Regions from separate parts of the Pseudoalteromonas sp. TB25 genome, predicted to be linked through region 3. Evidence: predicted binding sites of a transcription regulator. Region 3 holds the regulator's gene; each other region holds the start of a gene.
The links. The regulator sigma-54, encoded in region 3, starts transcription at its own class of promoters, with help from an activator protein. The targets are predictions, from matches to a motif close to GTTGGCACGNNNNTNGNNT.
Positions count from the first base shown of each region.

Region 1 (5,931 bases), on a different contig from region 3:
TAAACTGGCCACGTAAATGCGGCTTTAAGTGCTTTTTAGACACCGTATCGTTTTTAAAGTAACTAATTAGGGCATGCATAAATACCGTATGCGTTTCACTTAACTTAGCTTCACGGTTAGCGTATGGATTATAGCAAGAGCCACACCCGCCTTTAAACTGATACACCGTGTTGCTCATCATCACACCAAACCCTAAAAAACAAGCAAGTGCATCAGCAGCTTGTGGTAAATACTCCCTACCACCTGGCGGTAGCACCCCCACGTGATGTATAAGTATGGTGGCCAGAGTACCTGCATAACTTGCCACTAAATCTTGTGGCTGATTAATCTGGTTAGGATTAAAAGAAATATTAATCGTATGGCTTGGCGGCACAATTAAATGGCTGCCTTCGCCACGTATTTCATTGCTAAATTCAAAGTGTGGAAAAACTTGCGGTTGTAATTGCTGCGGTGCAACTAGTTGGATAGGCCATGCGTTCATACCCGCGTAATTAGTAACGCGGTTAAAAACATTACTCGCCATTTCTTCAATGCTCGATACCGAATCAGGGAAAAAAGTGGCCGTTGGCAGTATTATTTGAGTGTGCTTTGTAAAAAACTCAGCATCAAAGTTTTCTACAGCCCAAATAAATGTATCAATAAGCCATTGCTGTTCTTGCTGCTCTAATAATGGCTTTGATTTAAATAAAGCTAACATAGTGTGCTCTTTTAGGTTTTAGTTTAGGTGCTTACGTAGGTGCTAACTTAGTCTTTTTGTGTAAGCGCCCAGTCCCACGCTTGAGTATTGTATAGCGGCACAGTAGATAGCGCATGGTGGTGGCTTCCACTGGACTCTTTAGTTGAGTACGATAAGTACAATAAAGTACGATTTTCAGCATCGTAAATACGACGCACTTTTAGTGATTTAAATAATATACTTTTAGATGATTTGAATATCACCTCGCCCGATTTGCTGCGGTCTATTTTTTGTAGCTGCTGCGCTGTAATTGGCCCCGTTTGACGACACGCTATAGACATATCAGAGGGATCAGAAAAGTCCAAATTAGCCTCTATATGACTAATATGACAAGTAACGCCCTCAACAATAGGATCTTGCTGCGAATTCACCACAACATCTTTAGTTGTAAATAACCCAAGGCTTACCGAAGCAACATCGTCAGAGCAAGCACTTAACGTAACAATTGCACCTGCAAGTAAAGCTAAACGTTTAAATTTTTGTGGTAATTTCATACTTATCCTTAATCAATATATAGGTAACTTAGTAGATAAGTTACTAAGCGAAGGTTCACCTGTTTGTTTTTATACTAACATCAAAAATAAATACGACTAAATTAGTTTAAAGTAAAGATTTTAGATAGCTCAGGATTTAGTGACCCCTCTTGTATTTGGTACAATTACCTCTCGCTCATGCAGTAACTCATAATAGGAAACGCCTAAATGCCGCACATTATTATTGAACACTCAGAAGACCTCCCCGTTTTACCTCAAGTACTGGTAGAAAAAATTCATACAACCGCTTTCGAAAGTAACTTGTTTGAATTAGAAACCATAAAAACACGTGCTATTGCTTATCAGCAATATCAACTTGGCGCAGGAAAATCAGGGTTTATACATATCGCGGTACATATTTTGGCAGGGCGCTCAATTGAGCAAAAACAAATGTTAAGCGAACTGCTACTTTCATGTTTAAAAACATATTGCAGAGCATCAGACAGTCTAAGCGTAAATATTTACGATATTGAGCATGAGATATACCGTAAAAATTAGTTAACTCTTGTAGTTTTGAGCAATAAAAGTAAACACTAGTAAGTAAAAAGCCCCAATAGGGGCTTTTTTGTCTTCTGACATTAAATGCTGATCACTGTCACTTATAAAGCAAAGCATCTGATCTAACGCTGGAATTTAATAGTGCATTCGCACTATTCCAAATTTAAGAAAGCTTAGCTTAATCTATGGATTAACTTTATTTAGATTACGTTTATTCTTAGGGGTAACTAAAGAATAAAAATTACACAATATTAAATTAATGTAGCTTTAAATAATTTGGATAGATATTTACTTGGGAAATTAGTAAAAGTGGTGGCCCCTCCCAGACTCGAACTGGGGACCTAACGATTATGAGTCGTGTGCTCTAACCAACTGAGCTAAGGGGCCAACTTTATATAACTGCTAGGCAGTTAATTTTTGAAGCGTTCAGTCACAGAGCGACTAAAGCGGGTTGCAGTATAAAAACTTTTTAGGTGCTTGTCACTACCAAAAACCTTTATTTTAACAATCAACAAGCTAACTGCTTAAATAGTAATCTTTTAAGTGGCATAAACATAAAATGTAAGGTATTTACCGTGCTATTCACTGCATTAAATTATAAACAAAACCTATCCCATATAGTCTTTCATATTTAACCCTCTACTTTTTAAGCAAAGCTAACATATACGAGTAGGCATACAAGGCTGTAAAAAATATGCTTGGGGCTACTGCCAGTGCCAAATTAGGTGTCTGATTAACTACATTTACCATAATCACTAAGCTCGATTGGACAGTAATCGGAACAATAGGCGCAAAAAGTACGCCTGCTATTTTTTTATTACTTAAATACGAGGCGCTAGAGTTAATTGCATTATTAAAACTTTGTCGTATTGCTACGTTTTGTGGTGTTTTAGAATGAAACATACAAATAATTGGAGTTACGAACGCAAGCGTTACATAACTAAACTTATACTTGTTGACGACCCTTTCTAAAATAAAGGTAAAAAACAGCGTTACAAATCCACTATACAAACCTTGCACTAATGCAGCTTGAAGAGTGACCGATTTAGCAATGTCTGCCGCGCTATTTGCCCAGTAGGCCCAACTAAAATAAAAAACGAATGACACAACGCCTGACATTATAAGTCGAATATTCAATTAACTACCTCAATATGCCTAAAAACCTAGTTTAATGATAACACTAGAAGTGAAGGAAATATTGTCACTAAATAATAAGGTATTTGATTGTATATTGTAGATGTATAAACACACTAATGTTGAAGATTTCCTAAATGGCATCAAGTCAGAATCTGAGCGCGACTGTTAGCTGGAAAGCTTATTAGTAAACAATAAGTATAGTTTTAAAATAATATTGGGAGTGAGTTAAGGAAGTGAATTAATGGGTTAAAGAGCTTTAAAAATTGGATTTAACCTAAAAACCATCTAAAAACTAATATTGTGAGCCGATCGGTACTAAAGTATTTAGCTAGACCTCAGTAGTCGGCTTACACAATATATAATCTACATTATTTTTTCGCAATAATGTAGATTGCATGTATTAACCCTGGGAAATAACCTAGCAGTGTTAATAGAATATTTAACCAAAAATGCATACCTAAGCCAACTTGCAAAAACACACCTAATGGCGGTAATAAAACCGAAAGTATTATACGAATAATATCCATGATCAAACTCCATTTAAATTAAACATTGAAAAGACTTAAAGCCCAGCATTACTGGGCCTTAACTATACTGTATTATTCAGCAACAATAGCTAGTTTATCAACTACGTCGCGAACATCTTCAGCATTTTTAGCAATTTTAACTGCTAGTTGCTTTTCAGCTTCAGACTCTACAGAGCCATTCAGAGTTACCACACCGTTGTCGGTATCAACATCAATGTCTGTACCACCTACTTCTGAGTCAAACAGGAAGCGAGTTGTGATTACAGTGGTGATTTTAGCGTCCGTTAGGTCGTTATCATCATCGTCCATCATGTCGTTGCTTTTATCTTCGGTGTCCATGCTTTTAACAACTGTAAGGCTGTTATCAACATCAGTTACACCATCGAGGCTAAGTACAAGTTCTTCTGCAAGCTCTTTATCAAGTTCGCTATTAACTTTACCTGTAAGTACTACCTTGCCATTTTTTACATCAGTGTTAATGTCAAAGTTGTTTAGATTAGTGTTCATAAGTAGAACGGTTTCTGCCTTACCATCAATCCAAGCATCTTTACTTTCGTTTTCCCAGCTGTTTGCTTGGGCACCCATAGCCGTAGTACCAAGAACTAGAGCTGCGATAATAGATTTGTTAAATGTTTTCATAATCTTTCTCCTTTTGATTAAAGACACTTTAACTAATGCGAGCTTCAGGCCAACTTTATTTACCCTTTAAATTCAACGATTTGAATTAATTAAGAGATTAAACCTTATCTATGTTTGTGTAACTATTTACAGGCTACTCGGTAAAACTTTCTCAAATAGTGAAAATAGCTAGATAATTGCTCTTTTGGTTAATCTATCGTTAATATAACAAAACAAAAAACACCGTTAAATAATAACCAATTGATTATTAATGAAATTATATTTGGTACGCGGTTTGCAATCTAACTACAATAGCAGTATCAATAGTAAATATAAGAAGGAATAACTCATGTCTGTAAAAGTTGAAGACCGCCCAATAGAGCAAGTACGCGAACAAGTGATTGATCAATTAATTTATAATTACAGTCATGGTGTTATTTCTGTTGATGCATTTGAAAGACGTTTAGATAATGCGATGGATGCACCTAATAACGAAGCACTGCTAGCCTTAGTAGAAGACTTAACACTTAATACCGATCAGCAATATAAAGCAGAAAAACAATCGCAATTTACACCACATTATAGTGCACAGCAAAACAGTGATGATGATTTTACATTACGCAGTATTTTAGGATCTAACGAGCGAAGTGGTCAGTGGGTTGTACCAAAAAATATATATTTGAGTAACTTTATGGGATCGGTGGTGCTTGATTTTACCGATGCTATTTTTGCGCATCAAAATGTAACTATTCACGTTAACTGTATTTTTGGTAGCGATGAAATTTACGTACCAGAGCATGTCAATGTAGTGTCTAAAATGTTTTGTATTTTAAGTAGCCTTGAAAATAAATCTGTGTCGCTCAACAAACGCCAAGGCCCTACAATTCATATTGAAGGAAAGGCAGTAATGGGCTCGGTTGAAGTGAAAATAAAGCGCACAATTAAAGAAAAATTTATGAGCTTTGCAAATGAGCTAAAAACCCAGTTTGGCACGGGTAATAATAACCGCTCACTATAATTGAGTAGCAGCACTTTAGCGTGCTGCTTAGTATTTTATTATAAATCGTTATTTCGCTCGCTTGGTATATCACTTAAATACTCTACAAACTCAACTTCAAACCCTGCAGGATCAATAAAGTAGACATTCTTTCTGAAAGGATTCTCGCTACCTTGCTTGCTTAGAGTAAAACCCGCTTTATTTAAGCGCATTACTACTGCGCTTAAATTATTAGTTACATAAGCAAAGTGTGCAAAACCAATTTGATGGCCCGATAAGTTTCTGTTTTCACCTTCACCATGACTGCTTATCGCAATGTAATGCGTGTCATCTCCAAAGTGTACCCAGCGTCTTGGTTTTCCATGCCAATCGCCTCTGCCCTCACTTCTAATCGACCAATGTGGAAATACAGCGCGATAAAATGTAAGCATACTATCTATATCACTCGCGACTAAGTTTACGTGCTCTAAATACATAATGTTATCCTATCAGTTAAGTTAGGAGCACGATAAAACCTCAAGTTAACTTTAGGTAAAGTGTTATTTAAATTTAATTTATTTAAATGCAGATAATTATTTTTTAAAAATATATAAACTTTTCAATCTTGTATAAAAAACAAACACAAGTATTTGGGGTTTATTGTTTACTTTATGGCAAAAGTCGCTAAAATACGCCGGCTGAAATATATAAACGTTCTTTTACAACCCAAAGGTAATACCATGCATCCAATGTTAAACATTGCGGTTCGCGCTGCGCGCAACGCAGGCAAAATTTTACTTCGCGCAAGTGAAGATTTATCAAAAGTTGAAGTGCAACAAAAAGGCGCTAACGACTTAGTAACTAACATTGATAAAGAAGCCGAAGCCGTAATTCGTGACACTATTT
Region 1 is NZ_AUTI01000345.1:24,748-30,678, reverse strand. It holds gene L652_RS0114180 (hypothetical protein) at 1-697, opposite strand, end outside; gene L652_RS0114175 (CreA family protein) at 745-1,230, opposite strand; gene L652_RS0114170 (5-carboxymethyl-2-hydroxymuconate Delta-isomerase) at 1,438-1,767, shown strand; tRNA gene L652_RS0114160 (tRNA-Ile) at 2,078-2,154, opposite strand; gene L652_RS0114155 (hypothetical protein) at 2,407-2,904, opposite strand; gene L652_RS1000000124580 (YqaE/Pmp3 family membrane protein) at 3,273-3,431, opposite strand; gene L652_RS0114145 (BON domain-containing protein) at 3,504-4,070, opposite strand; gene L652_RS0114140 (LiaF domain-containing protein) at 4,399-5,067, shown strand; gene L652_RS0114135 (VOC family protein) at 5,106-5,522, opposite strand; gene suhB (inositol-1-monophosphatase) at 5,766-5,931, shown strand, end outside.
Region 1: the regulator sigma-54 is predicted to act here: its motif matches at 4,106-4,124, upstream of L652_RS0114145 (BON domain-containing protein).

Region 2 (5,931 bases), on a different contig from region 3:
TAATGGTTTTACATCTTCAAGGCCTTGTGTTTTACCTTGCTCTAAGCCTTCTTTGTAGCCTGCTTCTTTACCTTCGCCAACGCCTTTTTCAAAGCCGTCTATGTAGCCTTGCTCATGACCTTGTTTAAGGCCTTCTTCGTACGCGTCTTGTCTAATGCGTTCAAGCTCAACCATGGTAAGCGCAGGGAGTTCTGGTTCTTGTGGCTCATCAATAGGCATTTCTTCGGCTAATTCTTTTTTGTACAACTCACTAAGCGGTGTGCCGTAAGCCGTAGAGCGATTGCCAAAGCTGCTCTCATCTGGTGCTACATCTGGAATAGCCCAGTTTTTTAATAATTCATCTGCTTCATCAGCGTGAAGTGTGCGTCCTTTGAGTTTGCTCATAGTTTACAGGAACTCCTCGCCACCGCCGCCGCCCAGCTGAATTTCACCTGAGTCAGATAAACGACGCGCTGTTGATAAAATCTCTTTTTGCGCCGCTTCTACTTCGCTTATACGTACCGGGGCCATAGCTTCTAAATCATCAGCAAGCATTTCGGCTGCACGCTTAGACATATTGCCCAGTATCTTATCTTTAAGGGCATCGTCGGTGCCTTTAATTGCTTTCATTAATACGTCTTGTTGTACTTCTCGTAGGATTGCTTGAATACCACGGTCTTCAACATCCATTAAGTTTTCAAACACAAACATTAAGTCTTGAATTTGCTGCGACATCTCTTCGTCATGTTCACGAATAGAATCCATTAACTGCCCTTCTACGTTGGTATCTAGGTAGTTCATAATATCTGCAGCAGCTTTTAAGCCGCCCATTTTAGCAGCTTGCGCACCAGCTTGACCGGCAAATTGTTTTTCCATGATTTCGTTTAGCTCTTGCAGTGCTGCTGGCTGAACTTCTTCAAGGTTTGCAATACGCATAGTTAAATCTAAGCGTACTTTTTCAGGGAACTGAGCAATAATCTCAGCTGACTGTTCTGGCTCTAAATACGATAATACAATAGTTTGAATTTGCGGATGCTCATTACGAATAATGTTTGCTACCTGCTTAGAGTCCATCCATTTTAATGAATCCAAGCCTTTAGCACCTGAGCCCATAACAATTTGGTCAATAAGGCTAGCAGCTTTGTCTTCACCAAGAGCGGCTGTAAGCGCTTTTTTAATAAAGTCTTCTGACTGAAAACCAATGGTACTAAAGCTTTGAATTTGTTCTATAAACAAGTTGTGTACAGCGCTAATTTTAGCTTGAGATAAATCCTGTAGCCCAGCCATTGCCATACCCACTTTTTGCACCTGTTTAGGTTCTAAGTGTTTAAGGATTTGCGCGGCATCTTCTTCTGATAAACTCAAAAGTAATATAGCGGCTTTATCTACCCCATCGAGCTTATCAACATCAAAGGCTGGCGGGAGTTGTTTTTGTTCTTGATCAGTCATCTTCTGTTAACCACGCTTTCACTACTTGTGATGATAGTTCTGGTTCGTTAGCTACAAGGGCACGAATTGCTTTAAGTAAATCTTCGTCGCCATGTAAATCCGGTAACTGCAGTGTACCATCACTTGAGAAACCAACCGAAGCAGAATCAAAGTCTTTATTTAGCATATCAAGTGTATTGTCGCCAATATCTACGCCGGAACTTAATGCATCTTCGTCGTATTCTTCTAGTGTATCGTCTGGGTAAATTAAGCGCTTAAGCATTGGTTTTACTACTGCCATTATCAATACAATGATAACTAAGGCGCCTAGTACAAGGCGGGCTATTTTCATAAACCAGTCTTGTTCCCACAGTGGCACTTCTATTGCTAAATTTGTTGCTTCACGTACAAACGGCACTGTTACTACTTCAAGTGCATCACCACGTTGCATATCAAAACCTACACCACCTTGTAGTAAGCGACGAATATTTGACAATGCCTCTACCGAGCGCGGGGCCATGGTTGTTTCGCCGTTTTCTCCCACTTTAGGAATATAGTCAACAGCAACTGATACGCTTATTCTGCGTATAACACCACTTTGTTGGCGCTTGTGCGAAATGGTTGTATCGAGTTCATAATTACGTGTAGCTTCTTTGTGGCTGCGTGTTGGAGACGTAGCAGTGCCTGCACCACCTTGCCCAGCAACCTCAGGAATATTTGAATTTAGCGGTGGCTGATTTGTAAGCGCACCTGGAATACCAACAGCTAGGCCGCCAATGTTATTTTCTTCAAATGTGGTTTCGCTTCTAACCGCTGGTAGGTCTGGGTTATAACGCTTTTGAGTTTCCTCAATCGAGCTGAAATCCATACTCAAATCAACTTGAGCTGTATAGTTTGCAAGCCCAACAACCGGTATTAAAATACTGTCTATTTTTTCAAGATACTCTTGTTCGCGCTTACGTTCTAAATCGTATTCTTTACGAGAGCGTGCTGCTAATGAGCTTTGCGAACCTGAATTTAATAATCGACCATTTTGGTCAGTGACTGTAACACGTGCAGGCTCTAAGCCTTGTACTGCTGAAGCAATCATATCAACAACAGAGTCTACTTCTTCACGGTCAAGTGAGCGGCCACGCTTAAGTGTTAATACAACAGTAGCGGATGGTTTTTTCTCTCTGCGGGCAAATACGTTTTCTTTAGGGATGGCTAACAATACTTTGGCGCGAGTAATGTTATTTAGCTCTTCAATGGTGCGTGCTAATTGCTGTTCACGACCATGTTTTAAACGTTCACGCTCCAAGCGTTGGCTTACACCAAAGCCCATATCTTGCATAATTATGTCAGAGCCAGATGCAGGGCCTTGCTCTAACCCTTCGCGGGTCATTAGCAATTTAATGTTTTGGTATTCGCTTTCATCAACCGATACAACATTGCCATCTAGTTGGTATTCAATTTTTTGCGCATCTAAAAAGTCTAATGTTTGAATAAGCTCTTCTGTTTGCATTTTGCCTAACGGGCGCATATCTGGCTGACGAGCCCAAATAATAATAAAAATCGCGATAGCTAAACAAATAGCCAATGCTATAACCAATGTTACTTGGCGCAATACATCAACACCACTTAAAGCACTTAAGTAGCCTGACTTTTGTTCTTGTTGATCATCACCACCACTTTGGTCGATACCGCCGCCAGCAAGTGCTAGGTCTGTAGATTGGTTAGATTGCGCCACAATAATTCTCCACTACCTAATTAAACAGGCATGTTCATGATTTCTTTATAAGCTTCAACAAGTTTATTACGAACCTGTACTGTAGCCTCAAAAGCAACTGACGATTTTTGAGAAGCAATCATCGCCTCAGCAAGCGATACACTTCGATCACCCATTTCAACCGCTTTTACTTTTTGACCTGCATCTTGCTGTAAACCGTGCACTGTATTTAGTGCATCACTTAGCATGTCGCCAAACTGGGAAGTAGAAGTAGGCTGAACTTGAGTCGGCAATTTATTTATTTGATTATTACGGCCGGCTTCTAAAGCCATTGATTGCATTTCTTGAAATACAGCACTGTTTTGAATTTTCATAATTTATCTCTGACACGCAGTGAACTCTTACAAGTAATAAAGCACAAAACATGCCAATTAATTAATCATTAAAATACAATAGGTTAACTTCAATTTGTGTTAGTCAGAGTTTTGACAACCCTAAGTTCGCAGCGCAAACTTAGGGTTTATAGGAGGTTAAGCTGGAAGTGAAATACCTAAATCGCGCATTTGCGCTAGTTTATAACGTAAAGTTCGTGGGCTTATGCCCAACGTTTCGGCAACGTCTTTACGCTTACCTTGGCAACGTGCAAGGGTTTCTAAAATAATGCGATGCTCTTTGTCTTTAAGCTCATCTTTATAGCTACCGGTATCTGCCGCTAGCAAACCTTGTTTAGGCTCATCCTCAGCATGCGACTTTTCATCATAATATGCAGAGCTTAAAGTGCTTTTATCAACACCTTTGTCTGCATGTGCTAATTCTGTTGGCGATACGGTTTGCGCCGGTGCCAATGAAGGCTCCATAACAAAGTTATTAGATACTAAGTTTTCGATAAAAATAGCATGCTCGTTTATTGTATCGCCACTTCGCAATATAAGTGCACGCTGTATAACGTTATCAAGCTCGCGCACATTACCAGGCCACGCATGAGCCAGTAACTTTTGCTCGGCAGCTTTATCTAAATACGCCATAGGCTCTTTGCTTTTACTTATATGGCGCTCAATTAAATGCTTAGCCAATACAATAATATCGCCTGGGCGTTGGCACAATGGTCGCCACATAAGTGGAAAAACATTAAGCCTGTAATATAAATCTTCTCTAAACTGATTATCTACTACAGCTTCTTTTAAATCACGATTACTGGTTGCCAAAATACGTACATCGAGCTGAATTGTTTTACGGCCCCCTAAACGCTCTACTTCACGCTCTTGCAGTACGCGTAACAGCTTTGCTTGTAGCCCTAAGTCCATCTCAGTAATTTCATCAAGTAAAATAGTGCCGCCTTGTGCTTGCTCAAACTTACCCGGACATGCTTGAATCGCCCCCGTAAAAGCTCCTTTTTCATAACCAAATAACGTAGCTTCGAGCATATTTTCAGGAATAGCCGCGCAGTTAATCGCCACAAATGGCTCATTACATCGGCTCGACTTATCATGAATATAACGAGCAAGTACTTCCTTACCTGAACCACTTGGGCCAAGTACCATTACACTTGCATCAGAGCGTGCTACTTTACTCGCAAGCTCCAATAATTGAATACTAGTTGGGTCAGCAACAATAGGTCCGTCGGTTTCTTTTGCTTTTTCAGGCAAATAACGGCTCACCATATTTAACAGCACTTCAGGTGCAAATGGTTTAGCCATGTAGTCAATTGCACCTAGGCGCATGGCTTCTACCGCATCGTCGATTGTGGCGTACGCCGTCATCATCAATACAGGCAAATCAGGGTGGTTTAATTTAATACTGCGTAGTAAATCAAGTCCACTCATTGCGCCCATTTGCACGTCGCTTACAACAAGCGAAAATTGATCTTTTTTAAGCAATATCATTGCTTGCTCAGCACTGTTGGCTGCAACACATTCAATACCCGACATTTCAAGGGTATCTATTAAGGCTTCACGAAGCCCTGCGTCATCTTCGACAACTAAAATAGTGTTACTCATAATGATCCCTCTAGTTTAGATGTTGCCTTAATAGGCAGTAACAAACTAAAGCAGGCACCACCCTGCGTATTATTGGTCACATCAACACGACCTTGGTGCGCACTAGCCACCGAACTCACTACAGCAAGCCCTAAACCTGTGCCCTGACTTTTTGTAGTAAAAAATGGTTCAAAAATTTTATCGCTTTGGCTTAAATCAACACCTGGGCCATTGTCGCTCACACTAATACGAACCATATCTAAATCTTTTAAATCTCTTTGTGCGCTAATTTTTACTTTTGCACCGCCGCCAATAACTTGAATACTATTGTGCACAAGATTTTGAATAGCACTGGCCAATGCCGTTTTATTACCGACTATTTGTATATCTGGCTCTGGTAAGCTTACATCCAGCTCACTTTCATTAAGTGCGACCATCGCATCAGCGCCCGCTTTAACTTCTGTTAAAAGCTGCTGCATTGAAACTTGCTCAACAACTTGCTGATCGCCACTTTTAGCAAATAACAGCATGTCGTTTACTTGAGTTTCTAAATCTTTTAAACGCGACATTAACTTTGTTTGAAAGTTATCGCGAGATGCTTCGGGTAAGCGCTTTGATCCTAAATTAGCGGCGTAAAGCATAGCGGCTGAGAGCGGTGTACGGACTTGATGCGCCAGTGACGCAACCATTTTACCCAGCGCGCTTAATCGCTGCATATGTGCAACACGTTTTTGTAAACGGCGAGTTTCGGTTAAATCCGTCATTAAAATAAGTTGCCCAGGCTCTGGGGCTAAAGCGGTAATATCAAGTTTTATTAGGCGCCCGTCTTTTAAAGACACT
Region 2 is NZ_AUTI01000082.1:525-6,455, forward strand. It holds gene fliH (flagellar assembly protein FliH) at 1-384, opposite strand, end outside; gene fliG (flagellar motor switch protein FliG) at 388-1,428, opposite strand; gene fliF (flagellar basal-body MS-ring/collar protein FliF) at 1,421-3,136, opposite strand; gene fliE (flagellar hook-basal body complex protein FliE) at 3,157-3,489, opposite strand; gene L652_RS0101615 (sigma-54 dependent transcriptional regulator) at 3,646-5,112, opposite strand; gene L652_RS0101620 (ATP-binding protein) at 5,109-5,931, opposite strand, start outside.
Region 2: the regulator sigma-54 is predicted to act here: its motif matches at 3,529-3,547, upstream of fliE (flagellar hook-basal body complex protein FliE).

Region 3 (5,931 bases):
TTAAAGCATTGATGATAACCACAAACGCAATTTAAGTGACCATAACGGCTGAATGCCGGTGAGTCCTTGCGTCATTTTATTATCTTTTAAGATTATATAAGATGGCGTGACATGTCCCTGCCAATCGGAAAATATCTCCCCGTGTTGATCGTTAACAGTACTGAAGCTGTAGCCTTGCTCATTTAAATAATCATGCAGCTCTTGAGCAGAGCCTGACTTTATCGCGATGCTCACAACAGCGTATTTATTCTCGTTTGCGAGTTCGTTTATGGCAGGGGAGGTAATACTACAAATAGGACACCAAGTTCCCCAAAAATACACAAGCGTGGGTTTATCTTGGCTCATTGCTGCTAAATCAATGTTTTGCCCTTTATAGTCGATTAATTGTAATTGAGGATTTGCTGGCATGACAGGTTGCTGCCACCAATTAACGGCGGTATAAATGACGAAAAATATAGAGCCATATACCAGTACACTTTTTAATATGGATACGCTTTTTTGTTTTAGCGTTTTTTTAGGTATGTCATTTTTATGTTTGGTATCCGTTGCCATAGCTACTGATTTACCCTAAGTATTTTTGCTGTAGTTTTTTACATTTAAAGCGTTTAATTTATATCAGCAACCATGTAGCAGTACCTAAAAAGGCGAATATACCAACAATATCAGTCACCGTGGTTAGCACCACACTCCCTGCAAGAGCAGGGTCTATATTCATTCTTTTAAGAATTATTGGAATACTTGCACCAGCAACACCTGCCACCACTAAGTTCATAAACATAGCGAAAGCGAGTACGCCACCAAGCATAAAGTCCCACTGCCATAGCGCAATAACACCCGCAATTAATAGTGACCACAAAATACCGTTTAGCGCGCCAATGGCCAGTTCTTTCATCATCAAGAAACGTTGGTTTGTTTGGTTTATATGACCTACTGCAATACCACGGATAACAAGCGTTAATGATTGGCTACCAGCAACACCACCCATAGAAGGGACAATACCGTTAAGCACAGCCAAAATAGGGAGCACATCTAAAGTGCCTTCAAAAAAGCTAGCTACAAAAGCAGCTGCAAGTGCGGTTAGTAAATTAACTCCTAGCCAAACTGAGCGTTTTTTAGAGCTTTTTAGTACAGGCGCGAATGTATCCTCTTCATCATCAAGACCGGCTAGGCTTAATAAGCTATGCTCGGCATCTTCTCGGATTACATCAACGATGTCATCGATAGTAACACGACCGAGGAGTTGGTCGTTATCGTCCACCACAGGGGCCGATATCCAATTATGGCGCTCAAATAATTGCGCTACTTCACTTTCATCCATTGATATTGGGATAGACTCACAATCTTCATCCATTAAATCGCGCACAATTTTTTCTGGCGGATTAGTTAATAATGTACTCAGCGATAAAGCGCCTATAAAGCAGTTATGTTTATCAACAACATATAAATCATCTGTACCCTCTGGTAACTCACCACGCAGTCTAATATAACGAAGTACAACATCGAGTGTTACATCAGGGCGAATGGTCACCGTATCGGTGTTCATTAGCGCACCTGCTGAACGCTCTTGATATGACAGTGCTTGCGTGGCACGTTCACGGTCTTGAATGTCCATCGCGCTAACAACGTCTTTATAGACGGTATCTGGCAGGCTACGTAATACTTCACCTAAGTCATCGTGGCCCATGTCTTCAGTTGCGGCGGCAATGTGCTTAGGTTCCATTTGGGCAATAATGCCTAAACGAACATCTTCAGATAATTCTTCAAGAACATCACCCTGCACATCAGGATCGACCAATTGCCAAAGCAGTCGGCGAATTTTATGCGGTGATGATTCTAATAATAATGCGGTATCACAAGGAGCCGTTTTTGCGAGCATGCGCCTAACTTGAACAAATTGACCACTATTGAGTGACTTCGTCACCTGTTTTAGTTGCTGTAGTGGGTAATCTTGTTCAAAAGCTTCAGGCATTGGCGTCCTTTATAAATTGTTATATTACTTTATGGGGGGGAGGTGAGTTAACTGGCGTTACTAACCTATCTATTTTATATATCTGTTTTAATTGAAGCATTAGTAATGCGAATATTGTTTTTATAAAACAGGTTATTCTTGTTCATTAAAGCGTTGTGCTATTAATTCTCCAACAGCGTGTAAAGCTTGCTCAGAATCAGGGCCTTTACAAACAACTTTAACTTCTTTTCCTTGGCTACTTTCAAGTAACATTAGTGCAAGTACGCTATCGCCTGCTGCTTCTTTGTCATCTTGGAATAATGTGATTGTCGCATCAAATTGTACTGCTAATTGCGCAAGCACAGTAGCTGCTCTGGCGTGTAAGCCTAATTTGTTTTTTATTAAAAAGGTATCTTCACAATGCATAACTTACTCTACCTAAGCTGAACAGGTGATTATTCAGCTATATTATTTTTCTTGCTCGCGATGGCGAATTTTTACATTGGGATGTGTCATTGCGAAACTTTCACCGATAGTTTGCGCTAAATACACAGAGCGATGTTGCCCGCCTGTACACCCAATAGCAATGGTTAAATAACTGCGGTTATTTCGTTCTAAATGTGGTAACCACGTTTGTACAAATGTTTGAATTTGCCATGTGAATTTTTGCACTATGCTGTGATTAGCTAAATAGTCTTTAACCGGTTGATCTAACCCATTTAAAGGCTTTAACTCTGGTTCCCAGTGTGGATTTGGTAAAAAGCGTGCATCAAATACGTAGTCTGCTTCTTTTGGTATACCGTGTTTAAAACCAAATGATTCAAATGTGACAATCAGTTGCTTATCTTTTTTACCTAAAATCTTTTCACGAATAGATTCAGCGAGTTGATGAACACTTAAATCAGTCGTATCTACCATAAAGTCGGCGCGAGTGGTTAATACATCAAGTAATTCTTTTTCTTTTTTGATGGCTAAATCAAGCGGCAACGAGTCTATTGATAGTGGGTGTAATCTGCGTGTTTCAGAAAAGCGTTTGATCAATGTCTGATCGTCGCTATCTAAATAAAATAACGTAGGGTTTGCAAAGCCTGGTAAGTATTCAAGAATATCGTTAAATTCATCTTGTTCTTTAGGGATGTTGCGCACATCAATGCTAACAGCAATTTTATCGTAGCTATCAGACACACTGCGAACTAATGAAGGTAGTAGGTTTACTGGAATATTATCAACGCAATAATAACCTAAATCTTCTACAACGCGCAAAGCAACCGACTTTCCAGAACCAGAACGGCCGCTTATGATAATTAACTCCATTTAACACCCTTTATAAAACTATGATTGATCGACAATAACTTGGTAAAGCTCAGTATCAGATTTTGCACTGCGTAACTGTTTACAAAAATCTTTGTTGTTTAGTTTATCAGCAATGGTTGCTAGAGTCTTTAAGTGCTGCTGGTTATCGCCATCTGGTACGATGAGTGCGACAAAAATATCAACAGGGCGATTATCGATTGCATCAAAGTTTATTGGAGTTTCGCTAACGAGCACTAAAGCCAAAGGCTCTTCTGCACCGCTCATTCTTCCATGAGGAATAGCAATGCCACGCCCTATACCTGTACTACCTAATTTCTCTCTGCTCATTAAAGCATTAAGAATATCTTGTTGCGGTAAATACGGAAGTTTGTCGTGAGCAAGTTCGCTAATGAACTCTAAAATTCTTTTTTTGCTATTAAAAAGGACCGCAGCTTTGCTGCAGTCCTGGCATATAAGTGAACTTAATTTCATCATATTAGTGTCGAGCAAGCTTCTCTTTGTGTTTGATTACTTGGCGATCGAGCTTGTCGATCAACGAGTCAATAGCGGCATACATATCTTGATGTTCTGTAGAGGCAAATAGCTCAGCACCGCTTACGTGTATTGTGGCTTCTGCTTTTTGATTTAATTTTTCTACATCGAGAATGACATGAACATTATTTATATGATCAGAGTGTCTTTCAAGCTTCGCAAATTTAGTATTAATATAGTCTCTTAGTGAATCGGTTAATTCTACGTGACGACCAGTTAAGTTTAGTTGCATAAGCATTACCCTCTTAGTTTAGCGTCTTAAATCAGACTTTTACGCTGATTTGACGGTGGAATAGCAAGAGATTCGCGGTATTTTGCGATTGTACGTCTTGCTACTTTAATTCCTTGCTCAGCCAATATATCCGCTATTTTGCTATCACTCAATGGTTTTGCTGAGTTTTCTGCTGCGATTAATTTTCGGATAAGCGCACGTATTGCTGTAGATGAACATTCACCACCGTTTTCAGTACTTACATGGCTTGAGAAAAAGTATTTAAGCTCAAATATACCACGGGGTGTATGCATGTACTTTTGAGTAGTTACGCGCGAAATTGTCGATTCGTGCATTTCTACCATTTCAGCGACATCATTTAAAACCATTGGTTTCATGGCTTCAGGGCCATGTTCAAAAAAGCCTTGTTGTTGCTTAACAATACAATTAGTAACTTTTAATAGCGTGTCGTTTCTACTTTCTAAGCTTTTAATAAACCATTTAGCTTCTTGTAAATGTGAGCGAATAAACTGGCTGTCGCCACTTGATTTTACAGTGCGAGACATTGCCGCGTATTGGCTATTAACACGAATTTTAGGCATGCTATCTGGGTTTAATTCGACAACCCAGCGGCCTTTAATTTTTTTAACTGACACATCAGGAATAACATACTCAGATTCTTCCCTTACTATAGTATCTGCAGGTTTTGGGTTGAGAGTATGTATTAGTGTCATTACTTCTTTAAGCTCTTCTTCTTTGAGCTTAGTTTTTTTCATTAATGTACGATAGTCGCGAGCTGCTAATAGATCAATATGCTCGGTTAAAATCATTTTCGTTTCATTAATGTAAGGTGTTTCTTTATCAAATTGATTAAGCTGAATACACAAACACTCTTGTAAACTACGTGCAGCAATACCAACAGGATCAAACAGTTGGATGCGTTTTAATACCGCTTCAATTTCATCAAGTTCGACTTCGTTATCATCTTCGTTTTCTTGATTAAAGCTTTCTAAAATTTCTTCGCAGCTTAGTGTTAAAATACCTGAATCATCGACGGCTTCTACAATCGCAATAGCGATGGCTTCATCGGTAGGGCTAAATGGCGTTAGTTGTAATTGCCACATTAAATACTCATGGAGCGTTTCAGTAGAGGCGCCTTGGTATATAGATTCATCTTCAGGCATTGGACCTGATGAGGCTGCAGGAGCGGCACTCATGTACTCATCCCAACTAACATCCATAGCCATGTCGTCACTTAGCGTGTCTTTTGCAAGTGCTTCACCAGTATCTTGTTCGTATTCGCTCGGAGCATCATCAGCAGATGCGCTAACAGTTATGTCATCGGTATCAGCTTTTTGCTCGTTTTTACCAGCAGCGTCTTCGGAATAGTCTGCCTCTTCAACCTCTAATAGTGGATTACTGTCGAGAGCTTCTTGTATTTCTTGCTGGAGATCCAATGTACTGAGTTGCAACAAACGAATAGCTTGTTGCAACTGTGGAGTCATTGTAAGTTGCTGGCCCATGCGCAGCTGTAGTGATTGCCTCATGTATCTCTAACAATCCTTTTATGTTGTTATAATTAATACTAGCAGATGCTTAAAGACATGGCGTAAATGTTACAGCCTAAATTGCTCGCCTAAGTAAACATCGCGTACTGTTTTATCATTTAATACGTGTTCTGGAGTACCTGATGCAATCAGCTCCCCATGAGAAACAATGTAGGCTTTTTCACAAACATCAAGGGTCTCTCTTACGTTATGGTCGGTAATTAATACACCAATCCCACGATTTTTAAGATGTTCTATTATTTTCTTTATATCTAATACCGAAATAGGGTCAACACCGGCAAACGGTTCATCCAGTAGTATAAATTTAGGATCTGCTGCCAGCGCTCGTGCTATTTCTACACGACGACGTTCTCCACCCG
Region 3 is NZ_AUTI01000202.1:15,093-21,023, reverse strand. It holds gene L652_RS0104985 (protein disulfide oxidoreductase) at 1-552, opposite strand; gene mgtE (magnesium transporter) at 611-1,969, opposite strand; gene L652_RS0104975 (HPr family phosphocarrier protein) at 2,102-2,374, opposite strand; gene rapZ (RNase adapter RapZ) at 2,417-3,262, opposite strand; gene ptsN (PTS IIA-like nitrogen regulatory protein PtsN) at 3,281-3,733, opposite strand; gene hpf (ribosome hibernation promoting factor) at 3,738-4,025, opposite strand; gene L652_RS0104955 (RNA polymerase factor sigma-54) at 4,052-5,551, opposite strand; gene lptB (LPS export ABC transporter ATP-binding protein) at 5,621-5,931, opposite strand, start outside.